DNA from 2 places in the Amedibacillus sp. YH-ame6 genome. Region 2 is predicted to be linked to the other one. Evidence: a T-box and tRNA genes for the amino acid it is inferred to sense, from the RefSeq annotation. Region 2 holds a T-box; the other holds one or more tRNA genes.

Region 1 (6,721 bases), on a different contig from region 2:
ATATTGCATATACGATTATGATGGTTCTGTTCATGTTTATACATGGGATTTTGAATATTTTTTATATTCCTCTGGGTTAAAACTCATCATTAGTTCATACGCTTTTAAACGTTGTTCTAATATGGATATTCGCATATGCATCTCCATACATGTTTGATCCTTATATTGAAGTTCATCTTTTGTTGTCTTCAACTTGTTATTAAGTGCTAAGTATTTTTGTATTGAGACATAGCCACCTTCACTTAAATTCACAACATTCAATTTTTCTGATTTTGATACACGTTTGTTATAATGTATTACTTCCTCTTCTAATTGAGTAAGTGTTAAAACTCTATTTTGGTAAATTTCTTTTAAAAATGCAAACATGGGATATCCTTTCTGTATATTATTTCTATACCTAGATGACAGTTTATATCTTCTGACAAAGAGGATAATTACATCGATTTTTTTGAAAAGTACTTTCATGAGAAGTACGGAGGTATTTCCCCTAACTTCTACACTATCAGTTTATCTTATTTTTCAATGTACTGAGTGCAATCTCAAACAATCTTACGAATGATAGTATCAACATGGTATTTTAAATTGCGTTCGCTCATAAACATCTTCATTGACATTTTTGCATAAGATTGTTTATGTACATAAATATCTAGCAATAGCCTCCGATCATTATCACTTTCGATACACTCAAGTCGATTCCCAATATGTACTATAAGTTGTTCATACAAAAACAGTTCTCTCTTTAATCCATCCTCTTTCTCCATCAATTCAATGTAATTAAACTTTCCTTTTCCCAGTTCAAAATTATATCGATTAGACTTTGCTTCGTGCATACTTCGATCTAATTCCAATAACTTATCAGATACCTCACTACGTTTCAATTTGTAATAATTCAGTGATTTTAAATCTCTTTTGAATTGTTCAACAGCTTCTTTTTTTCTTAGCATACATTTTCCTCCATATATCTCTAAGTTGCAATTTTGTCAACGCAAAAAGCATAAACTACATATGCTTAAGGAAGACAAAATTATATAAGATGATAGTTTTACCAGCAATCATCTCCCCATACTCATCTTACGGTCGAGTAATTCTTTTGTCAATCATAAAGTTGCCAAATATACAATATATGTATATTACGTTGCATTCCTGCAACATGCATGCTAAAATAATAGTAAATAAGGAGGGTGTACATGAGTGATGTTAATTTTGGAAAACTCTTCAATGAACTTTGTGATTCATCAGGTAAAACGAATGCAGATATTGCTAGAGGTTTAGGCGTAGATAAAGCCACAGTCGGAAGATGGCGTTCAGGTGAACGTATGCCAAAACTCTCTGCTTTACCTGATATAGCTGATTACTTTAATGTTGATATTCACATGTTTTCAAAAAGTAAATCATCGGAAAATCCCTCTTATACATTTGATAATGCACAAGATGCAGCCTTATTCATATTGAAGAATCCTGTCATGATGAATTATGGAGGTTATAGCATCGATCGAATGAGTGATGAGGAATTGTTAGAGACTGCACAGCAAATTGCAGACTATATGGCATTTGTTGTGCATCAAAAATTGAAAGATAAATAAATTTTATTATTACATCTATCATGTCACAATATGAGATATAATAAATATATACATATTGGAGGTTCTTATGACATTAGATAAAGTATTGAATGTCTATCGACAAATGGAAAATAGGGGTGATGTGTATCAGTTTTTAAAAGACGAGAATATTGATTTGTTGTATCAAGATATGAAAGAACCTAGTAAGTTATTTATGTTTCAGATGCATGCTTTAATCCTGATTAGGAACGGACTTGAACAAGAAGAATATTATATATTACATGAGCTTGGTCATTATCTGATGCATAAAGATATTGTTGGTAGTGCCTATGGGTATGGAAGAGCTGAACTTGAGGCAAATATGTTTGCTTGCATTTATCTTCTACAAGGTAATCTACTTAATGAAAATAGTAGAAGTTCTTTACTGGCTAAAGGAGTACCGCCAAAGGACATCACGATATTTATGGATTCTTTATATCAATACGTATTAATTCATCATGAAGATGATCTTCAAAACATTAAAATGCGAAAAGCATGGAGGGAAAAATGAAAAAGTTATTAACAGCGTGTTTGTGTGCAACTATGTTGCTAGGAGTCGTTGGTTGCGGTGGTAGTGATAAAGAAGAATCTGCCAAGAAAGAATATGTTGCAGAAGCAGATATTAAAAAAGTATATTCAGCACCTGAAGATTATAAAGGAAAATATATCAAGCTAACTGGGCTAATGCTTGGTGGAGTAGAAGAAAGTGAAGATGGCTTTGCTTTCCAAATGTGGCAAGACACTGAAAATTATAAAAACAATACTGTCGTTTATTTAAAAGAAGACCCTAAATTATCAGATAAAGATTATGTTATACTAGAAGGTAAAATTCTAGGAGAATTTGAAGGTGAAAATGCATTTGGATCAGCAGTAACTGCACCTGCAATTCAAGCAGTTTCTGTAAAAAAAGGAGATTATAAATCAGTTATAGCACCAACATTAAAAGAGGTCGCTTTAGAAAATGTATCCTCTACTCAAAACGATGTTACTATCAGTATTAGCAAAGTTGAGTTTGCAAAGAATGAGACAAGAGTTTATATGAAAATTGTAAATAATTCTGGTGCTCAATTTAATTTCTATTCCTTCAACACAAACGCTATCCAAGGTACAAAACAATATGAACATGAACTTAATTTCAAAGCGGATTATCCAGAAATACAATCCGATATTCGCTCTGGAGTTACAGAAGAAGGAGTCTTAGTTTACCCAGTAATGGAACAAACTGATTTCAAAGTTATCGCAAGTGGTTCTAGTGATAATTACGATTTAGACTTCACTGATTTTGAATTCAATGTTACAGTAAAATAACATAGAGGCATTACTTCTTCATGGAGTAATGCTTTTATATTCCTCCGCCACGCTTGTAGAGCATCCTTGGATTCTCATCCTTTCCCCGCATTATACGCAAAGGACAGAAAAAAACCTGTCATTTGACAGGTTGTTTTGTAAATGGTGGTTCCACCAGGAATTGAACCAGGGACACAAGGATTTTCAGTCCTTTGCTCTACCAACTGAGCTATGGAACCATTTGGTTGCGGGGGAAGGATTTGAACCAACGACCTCCGGGTTATGAGCCCGACGAGCTACCAGACTGCTCTACCCCGCGATGTTTGAGAAATTCGATTTTTTTTAAAGAATGGCGGAGGAACTGGGATTCGAACCCAGGCGCCAGTTTCCCGACCTACCGGTTTTCAAGACCGGACCCTTCAACCACTTGGGTATTCCTCCATATTGATTCATAAATGGTGGACCCTGTAGGACTCGAACCTACGACCCACCGGTTATGAGCCGGATGCTCTAACCAACTGAGCTAAGGGTCCAACTTGCGCAAAATTGGTGGCGGGGGCGAGACTCGAACTCGCGACCTTCCGGGTATGAACCGGATGCTCTAGCCAACTAAGCTACCCAGCCGAATGTAAATTTTTTAAATAATAATGGTCGGGATGACAGGATTTGAACCTGCGACCCCTTGATCCCAAATCAAGTGCACTACCAAGCTGTGCTACATCCCGATTTATTATTTCCATGAAACTATAATATGGCGCGCCCAGTAGGAATCGAACCCGCAACCTTTTGATCCGTAGTCAAACGCTCTATCCAGTTGAGCTATGGGCGCATTTACATGCGTTGCACGTTTCATCAGTGCCTTAATATAATACCAAATAATTGTATCTTATGCAAGCCTTTTTTTCTATTTTTTTTAAATAACTTTAATCTTCTTGTTTTTGCTTTATTTCTGCCCTAAAAAGAGCCAGAGAGACAGGAACGCTACATGCGTTCCTGTGCTGTCTGTCGGTCTTTATTTGTCTTAATAACCTTCTGACGTGAGAATTCTTCTCTCTCCTTTTCTTCTAATGCATCGGTAATAAACTTAATGTTGTGTTCAAAATCAGGAATTACGATATTCTTTAAGGCATTTGCACGTTTCTGTGCTTTTCGTATAGCATTTGCCAAACGATACACACTATTCTCTACTTCAGCCAAAATAATTGTCATTTCCTTTACCTTGTAAAAACAACGATACGCATAGTCAAGCTTTGAATTTGCATGTTCTAAACCATACGTTAGTTTTAGTTCTGGTTTATCATAATGAAGTTTTGGTATTTCTACTCCCATAACACTACGATAGCTAATATGAACCCCTGTATCAATAGGAACAGCCTCAACTAAATCACTTACTACTCCTAAGGACATATTTGCCTGTTGTAAGGCATAATACGCTCTTTCATAAGTATGTGTTATTTCATCACGAAGTAATTTAACATCATCTAATAAGCTCATCATTTCGCGTGTTAAGATGTTGCGTTTACGATCCATCAACTCATATCCCATACGGGCTAAATCATTGGACTTCTTTGTCGCAATTAAATTCCCCTTTGTAGGAAACACTTGTTTGTTAGCCATACTTATTTACCTTCTAGGGATAATTCTTTGATAATTGGTCCTGTTTTTAATTGAAAGCGTTCAACTGCTTTTTCATGATCATAGTAAATATTCAACACTTCATCATCCACACGGTCCAACTCACCCTTTGGTAGTACGGATAATAAGTTCCATCCTAAATCCAATGTCTCTTCAATACTTCTATTCACATCCATACCTTGATTTAGGTAATGTTGTTCAAATAAAGATCCAAAAGACATGTATTTCTTATCGATATCACTTAATTCATCTTCCCCAATAACAGAAGCTAAACTTCTTGCGTCTTGCACTTTCGCATAAGCCGCAAACAACTGGTTGGATACATCGTTGTGATCTTTTCTTGTATACCCTTCCCCAATTCCATCTTTCATCAAACGTGATAAGGAAGGAAGAATACCAACTGGAGGATACACCCCCATTTGATTTAAATTACGATCCAATACAATCTGTCCTTCTGTAATATATCCAGTTAAGTCAGGAATTGGATGTGTAATATCATCATTGGGCATCGTTAAGATAGGAATCTGTGTAACGGAACCCTGTGCACTCTTAATAATTCCTGCTCTTTCGTACAAAGAAGCCAAGTCAGAGTACAAATATCCTGGATATCCTTTACGTCCTGGAATCTCTCCCTTACTACTAGAGAACTCACGAAGAGCCTCACAATAGGAAGTAATATCGGTTAAAATAACCAATACGTGCATATCATGTTCATATGCTAGATATTCTGCTGCAGTAAGTGCACAACGTGGTGTTAATGTACGTTCGATAATTGGGTCATTGGAAAGATTTACAAACATCACAACCTTTTCCATAACACCTGCTTCTTCAAAAGAACGCTTGAAGTAATCCGCAACGTCATTTTTAACACCCATAGCCGCAAATACAATACAGAAGTTCTTACCATCTCCATCAGAGATTTTTGCTTGTTTTACAAGTTGTACAGCCAATTCGTTATGAGGCATCCCACTACCAGAGAAAATTGGAAGTTTCTGTCCACGAATCAACGTAGTTAAGGCATCAATACTAGATACCCCAGTATTGATATAGTTTCTTGGATATACACGAGAAACAGGATTCAATGGTTGCCCATTGATATCCGCACTCTTTTCTGCATAAATTTGTCCCAATCCATCGATTGGTTTTCCGCTACCATTAAAGGTACGTCCTAACAATTCTTTGGATAAAGGAAGTTCCATTGGTTTCCCAGTGAATTTTGTTTTCGTATTTTTTAATGAAATACCATTGGTACCTTCAAACACCTGAATGGCAGCTTTATTTCCTTCAAGCTGTACAACTCTACCTAAGCGAGTTGTCCCATCACCGCATTTGATTTCCACCATTTCTTCATAGCTAGCGTTTTCGACGTTATCAAGAAATACTAGAGGTCCATTGATTTCACTCAATCCTAAATATTGAAGACTCATATGTCTACCTCCTTATTCTATCCTGTTAACGGCTTCATCAATTATTGCATAATACGTATCTAGTATTTCTACATGATCGTTTGGCACATCATATTTCATCTTAGTAATTTTATCGAACAATCCCAATTGACTTACTTGGCTCAAAGGTTTCCCCTGTGCCACTAATTCTTTACAACGTTTGTATAGATATAAGATAACATCCATCATCTTCAGTTGTTTATCAAGTGGAACATACGTATCTTCCGCATGGAAAGCATTTTGTTGAAGATATCCAACACGAATGACTTTACTCACTTCAATGACCAATTTTTGATCTTCAGGAAGTACATCACTACCAATCAGTTTTACAATCTCCATTAATTTTGCTTCTTCTGCTAAAAGACTCATAATTTCTTGACGATTACGAAGGAATCGCATATCGACATTCTTGTTGTACCATTTTGTTAAATCCGTAACATATTCTGAATAACTCTCTGTCCAGTTAATCGCGAAGTAATGTCTTGCATACGCAAGAGATTTATCCAACGCCCAAAAACAACGTACGAAACGTTTTGTGTTTTGTGTTACTGGTTCGGAGAAGTCAGATCCCTGTGGCGATACCGCCCCAATGATCGTTACAGATCCAATTTGATCATTTAATGTTTTCATATATCCCGCACGTTCATAGAACTGTGAAATACGAGAAGGCAAATATGCTGGGAACCCTTCTTCCGCTGGCATTTCTTCTAGTCGTCCACTAATTTCACGAAGTGCTTCTGCCCAACGTGAAGT
Region 2 (6,721 bases):
ATTTACCTCCGAATATAATAAAAGCTACCACACATGATAGAGCTCCCTTAAGGCTGCTTCGTTCCCAATCTGACCTAATTCAGTAGATACCATTGTAGTAGCTATTATATTATAACATAGATTATAATTTTTTCAACTATTTCCTGAAGAACCTACTAACTCAAAATGTTTCACGTGAAACATTCTAAAATTAAAAAACAATCGTTTTGTGAAATGCTTCGAGATTAGTAAGTATCTGTCTTTTTATTTCTCATTGCAAATTAGAAAACACTATTTTTATATAAAACAGTCATAAAATACGATAAATAAAGGATATTTTCAACATATATACTGAACTGAAATAGGTGTCTGAAATTAAAAAAAAATGATGAAATTCATCATTTTTTACTGTTTTGGCATTAAAATTTTTGTTCCACCCATATATGGTTGTAAAACCTCAGGAATGTTCACACTTCCATCTTCATTTAAATTATTTTCTAAAAATGCAATCAACATTCTTGGTGGAGCAACAACCGTATTGTTTAATGTGTGCGCAAAATATTTTCCGTCTTCACCTTTTACACGAATTCCTAATCTTCTTGCTTGAGCATCAGTTAAATTTGAACAACTTCCAACTTCAAAATATTTTTGTTGACGTGGGCTCCATGCTTCAACATCAACTGATTTACATTTTAAATCCGCAAGATCACCAGAACAACATTCTAAAGCACGAACTGGAATATCTAAACTTCTAAATAAATCAATTGTATTTGTATATAATTTTGTAAACCATTCTTTACTTTCTTCTGGTTTACATACAACAATCATTTCTTGTTTTTCAAATTGATGAATACGGTACACTCCGCGCTCTTCAATACCATGTGCTCCTTTTTCCTTACGGAAACATGGAGAATAACTTGTATAAGTATATGGAAGTTTCTTTTCGTCTAAAATTGTATCAATAAACTTTCCAATCATAGAATGTTCACTAGTACCAATCAAATATAAATCTTCTCCCTCAATTTTATACATCATTCCTTCCATTTCCGCAAAACTCATAACTCCGGTAACTACATCACTGCGAATCATGAAAGGTGGAATTACATAAGTGAATCCTCTGTTAATCATAAAGTCACGAGCATAAGAAATAACTGCAGAATGAATTCTAGCAATATCACCCATTAAGTAATAAAAGCCGTTTCCTGCAACTTTTCTAGCTCCATCTAGGTCAATTCCATCAAAACGTTCCATAATATCTGTATGATATGGAATTTCAAAAGAAGGAACAACAGGCTCTCCAAACTTCTCTAGTTCTACATTTTCACTATCATCTTTTCCAATAGGAACACTATCATCTATGATATTTGGAATCTGCATCATAATGTTCTTTATTTTAGAAGTTAATTCCGACTCTTTTTCTTCGGTTAACTTCATTTCATCAGCCATAGCTTGAACTTTTTCTTTTATAGCTTGTGCTTCATCTTTTTGGCCTTTTGCCATAAGGGCACCAATTTCTTTACTTAAAGTATTGCGTTGTTGTCTTAAATCATCACCTTTTTGTTTTAATGAACGATTTTCAACATCAAGAGCAATTACTTCATCTACCAAAGGTAATTTCTTATCCTGAAACTTCTTCTTCATATTCTCTTTTACAATTTCAGGATTTTCTCTCAAAAATTTCATATCTAGCATGTTATTTTCCTCCAAAGAAATAAAAAAGAGGTATTGTCCATAAAGGGACGATACCTCGTGTTGCCACCCTTTTTAATTTATGAATAATAAATTCATAAACTATCTCTAAGCGATAACGGGTCTACCGGAATGCATTACTCAATTCATACATTCACTCCAAGGTTGATTTCATATTGTTCTATTGATAACTTCCACCATCTGTTATCTCTCTATAAATAGAAACAATATTACTTATCCTTTTCAACGATTTACTATTTTATATCATTCTTCATCTTTGTTGTCAATGATTTCTTCTTTTGCTTCATCTACAACAGTTTCTTCGGCTGTATTTTCTACAACTGGAACTTCGTCTTCAATTTCTTCTTTTTCAACGATTGCAACCTTAGCTACAGATTCTTCATCACCAACATTAATTAACTTAACACCTTGCGTATTTCTGCTATAAATACCAATCTTATCAACAGCAATACGTATGATAATTCCAGTGTTTGTCACAATCATCGCATCTTCTTCACCAGTTACTGCACGAACAGATACAAGTTCTCCTGTTTTTGGAGTAATATTGATAGTCTTAACACCTTTTGCTCCACGTGTTGTTAATCGATATTCATCAATCGGTGTTCTCTTACCATATCCATTCTCACTAACAGATAATAAGTATGATCCATCTCTTGATGTCGCAATACCAACAACGATAGCACCATCTACATTAAATCCTTTAACTCCACTAGCTGTTCTTCCCATTGGACGAACACCATCTTCATGGAATCTTACGGCTTTACCATTTGAACCAGCAATGATAATTTCATCATCACCAGTAGTTTCTTTCACACCTACTAATTCATCATCTTCACGAAGTGTAATCGCAATTTTTCCATTTTGACGAATAGAATCAAATTCTGAAGATGCAACACGTTTTACTAAACCATTTTTAGTAACGAACATCAAATATTCTGATTCACTCTCTTGTTTAACAGGAACAAGTGCTTTTACTTTCTCTTCTTTATCCAAATTCAATAGATTGACTACTGGAAGTCCCTTCGCTGTTCTTGAAGCATTTGGAATTCTATATCCCTTAATACGATATACTTTACCAACATTCGTAAACAACAATAAGAAATCATGTGTAGACATTGGAACGAGCATTTCTACGATATCATCCTCGTTTGTTGTCATTCCCTTGATTCCTCTACCTCCACGGTTTTGTGTACGATAAGTATCTGTAGGAATACGTTTAATATAACCATTTGTTGTCATAGTAATAACGATATCTTCTACTGGTATTAAATCTTCATCATCCATACCAAAATCAGCTTCACTAATTTCCGTACGTCTTTCATCACCAAATCTATTTTTCACTTCGCTTAATTCATCACGAATAATTTGTAGAACTCGATCATGATTAGCTAGAATATCTCTTAAATCAAGGATAAGCGTCATTAACTCATTATACTCATTCTCAATTTTATCTCTCTCTAATCCAGTTAATCTACGCAATCTCATTTCTAGGATTGCATTTGCCTGAATTTCAGATAACTTATACTCTTCCATTAAACGTGATTTAGCGATTGCATCAGTTTCACTAGAACGAATAATATGAATAATTTCATCAATGTGATCTAACGCAATACGTAAACCTTCTAATATATGAGCACGATCTTCTGCTTTTTTTAGTTCAAACTTTGTTCTTCTTACTGTAACTTCAATCTGATGATCAATGTAATATTGAAGCATCTCCTTCAATCCCATTTGTTTTGGTGCACGATCATGCAAGGCAAGCATATTTACACCAAATGAAGTTTGAAGAGATGTCATTCTAAATAATTGATTTAAGATAACATCTACTTGAACATCTTTTCTTAATTCAATTACAATACGAATTCCTTCACGATTAGATTCATCATTTAGATATGTAATACCATCAATTTGTTTATCTCTTACTAAATCCGCAATCTTAGTAATAAGGTTTGCTTTATTTACTTGATATGGAACTTCAGTAACAACAATTCTAGTCTTACCATTATCCATTTCTTCTATATGATGTTTACATCTTATAAGTACAGATCCACGCCCTGTTTCAAATGCTTGACGTATACCAGATCTACCTAAAATGATACCACCTGTTGGAAAGTCTGGACCCATAATATAGTTTTCCATCAATTCCATAATAGAAATTTCGGGATTATCCATTACCGCAAGTGCAGCATCAATTGTCTCTGATAAATTATGTGGAGGAATGTTTGTTGCCATACCAACCGCAATACCCACAGAACCATTCACTAAAAGATTTGGAAAACGAGATGGCATTACTGCTGGCTCACGTTCTTCACCATCATAGTTATCAATAAAATCAACAGTATCTTTATTAATATCTTTGATCATTTCCATGGCAATTTTACTCATACGTGCTTCCGTATAACGCATAGCCGCAGCTCCATCACCATCCATAGAACCAAAGTTTCCATGACCTTGAACTAACATATAACGATAACTAAAATCTTGTGCCATACGAACCATGGCATCATATACAGCTGTATCCCCATGAGGATGATACTTACCAATAACTTCTCCGACGATACGTGCGGATTTTTTGAACGGCTTACTAGCAACAATACCTAATTCGTTCATTGCATGTAGAATACGTCTATGAACTGGTTTCAATCCATCACGTACATCAGGTAAAGCACGTTCCACAATTACTGACATAGAATAATCAAGGAATGATGTTTTCATTTCCTTAGAAATATCTACTTGAATCAACTTATCTCTATTGATATCCATTTTGAAAACACCTCTCTCTTAAACATCCAATGTTGCATATTTTGCATTTTCTTGTATAAAATCTCTTCTTGGTTCTACTTCTTCACCCATTAACATTTCAAATATAGAATCCGCTTCTAAAGCATCTTCAATATTTACTTGTTTTAATGTTCTAAACGCTGGGTCCATGGTTGTCTCCCATAACTGCTCAGGATTCATTTCCCCAAGACCTTTATAACGCTGTACATTCACGTTATCACCCATTTCAGAGCGCACACGTTCCATTTCTTCTTCTTTATATACATATTCTATACGATTACCTTTTGCTACCTTAAACAAAGGTGGCATAGCGATATATACATATCCACCTTCAATGATAGGTCTCAAATAACGATAGAAGAAGGTTAACATCAATGTACAGATATGAGCACCATCGACATCGGCATCGGTCATGATTACAATTTTATGGTAACGTAGCTTACTAACATCCATTTCATCACCAATACCACAACCAAATGCAGTAATCATAGAACGTATTTCATTGTTTTCAAAAATTCTTTGTAATCTTGCTTTTTCAACGTTTAAGATTTTTCCGCGTAATGGCAATATCGCTTGAAACTTAGAATTTCTTCCTTGTTTTGCACTACCACCGGCAGAATCCCCTTCGACAATATAAATTTCGCATTCACTTGCGTCTTTTGAAGAACAGTCTGCTAATTTACCTGGCAACGATGTTATTTCAAGAGCACTCTTACGTCTAGTAAGTTCACGTGCTTTTTTCGCAGCCATACGAGCTTTACTTGCTATAATTGCTTTATCAACAATAATCTTTGCTGTATTTGGATTTTCCATGAAGAAACGTTCCAATTGATCTCCTAAGATTCCAGATACAATTCTACGAACTTCAGAATTTCCTAATTTTGTTTTTGTTTGTCCTTCATATTGAGGATCTGGATGTTTTACAGAAATGATTGCTGTCAATCCTTCTCTTACATCATCTCCAGCTAGTGTTTCATCTTTTTTAATCATATTTTGCTCTCTAGCATATGAATTAATAATTCTAGTTAATGCAAGACGGAATCCATCTTCATGTGTTCCACCTTCCATCGTATTAATATTATTACAGAAAGAATAAATATTAGGAATATATCCATCATTATATTGCATCGCTATTTCTGTTAAAATACCATCTTCCAATCCTTCTACATAAACAACTTCCTCATGTAAAGAAGATTTATTTTTATTAAGATATTCTACATATTGACGGATACCACCATCATATTTGTAATCTATTCTTCTTGGTTTTTCTTCTCTTTCATCAATCAATACAAGACGAATTCCCTTATTTAAGAATGCAAGTTGGCGAATACGAGTATTTAATGTATCAAAATCATATACTTGAGTTTCCGTAAAGATTGTAGAATCAGCTTTAAACCTTACCATAGAACCATGTGTGTCACTACTATCTACAACTTTCAAAGAATCAACAGCATTTCCACCATTTTCAAAGCGTAAAAAATGCTTCTTACCATCTTGATTAACATATACTTCTAACCATTCTGACAAAGCGTTTACAACACTGGCACCTACACCATGCAAACCACCAGAAACTTTATATGCTCCTCCACCAAATTTACCACCTGCATGAAGAACAGTAAAGATAGTTTCAACACCAGAAATACCAGTCTTTTCAACGATACCTACAGGCATACCACGACCGTTATCCTCAACACGAATAATATTATCTTTTTCAATTGCAATTTCAATATCTGTAGCAAATCCAGCAAGTGCCTCATCTATTGAATTATCTACAATTTCCCATACTAAGTGATGAAGCCCTCTTTCACTCGTAGATCCGATATACATACCTGGTCTTTTACGTACGGCTTCTAATCCCTCTAATACCTGAATGTCATCTGCAGTATAAGAGTGGTCCACTTTATTTTCCATCTCTTCTATCGCCTTCATCTGTTTTTCATCCATTGGCAAATCCTCCTTACATTTCCTTTATAATTCCATCTTCCACATTCCATATTGACACTTTTCTATCAGTATCTATATTTACAAATTCTTCGATATCTGTAGTAGATATAAATATTTGTACAATCTGTGGAAGAGAATATAACAGCTCTTTTCTTCTATAAGAATCTAATTCAGAAAATACATCATCTAATAATAATACTGGATATTCTCCAATAATATCTTTTATCATATAAATCATACCAATCTTCAAAGCTAACAAGATACTCCTTTTTTGCCCCTGTGAGGCATACGTAGCAACTTCTTTATC

The links. The T-box of region 2 lies ahead of serS (serine--tRNA ligase). A T-box ahead of a tRNA ligase gene usually reads a tRNA of that ligase, here a tRNA-Ser.
Region 1: it encodes a tRNA-Ser, which carries the amino acid that the T-box ahead of serS (serine--tRNA ligase) is inferred to sense. The anticodon was not compared.

Annotation. Positions count from the first base shown of each region.
Region 1 is NZ_JBSPEZ010000019.1:43,387-50,107, reverse strand. Features, by position in the region: gene ACWG0P_RS12080 (hypothetical protein) at 37-366, opposite strand; gene ACWG0P_RS12075 (hypothetical protein) at 540-944, opposite strand; gene ACWG0P_RS12070 (helix-turn-helix domain-containing protein) at 1,188-1,583, shown strand; gene ACWG0P_RS12065 (ImmA/IrrE family metallo-endopeptidase) at 1,651-2,112, shown strand; gene ACWG0P_RS12060 (hypothetical protein) at 2,109-2,909, shown strand; tRNA gene ACWG0P_RS12055 (tRNA-Phe) at 3,052-3,127, opposite strand; tRNA gene ACWG0P_RS12050 (tRNA-Met) at 3,131-3,207, opposite strand; tRNA gene ACWG0P_RS12045 (tRNA-Ser) at 3,239-3,329, opposite strand; tRNA gene ACWG0P_RS12040 (tRNA-Ile) at 3,345-3,421, opposite strand; tRNA gene ACWG0P_RS12035 (tRNA-Met) at 3,436-3,512, opposite strand; tRNA gene ACWG0P_RS12030 (tRNA-Pro) at 3,537-3,613, opposite strand; tRNA gene ACWG0P_RS12025 (tRNA-Arg) at 3,641-3,717, opposite strand; gene ACWG0P_RS12020 (V-type ATP synthase subunit D) at 3,870-4,505, opposite strand; gene ACWG0P_RS12015 (V-type ATP synthase subunit B) at 4,508-5,950, opposite strand; gene ACWG0P_RS12010 (V-type ATP synthase subunit A) at 5,963-6,721, opposite strand, start outside.
Region 2 is NZ_JBSPEZ010000002.1:303,279-309,999, reverse strand. Features, by position in the region: RNA gene ffs (signal recognition particle sRNA small type) at 11-109, opposite strand; gene serS (serine--tRNA ligase) at 385-1,671, opposite strand; T-box leader at 1,712-1,924, opposite strand; gene gyrA (DNA gyrase subunit A) at 1,933-4,452, opposite strand; gene gyrB (DNA topoisomerase (ATP-hydrolyzing) subunit B) at 4,471-6,414, opposite strand; gene recF (DNA replication/repair protein RecF) at 6,428-6,721, opposite strand, start outside.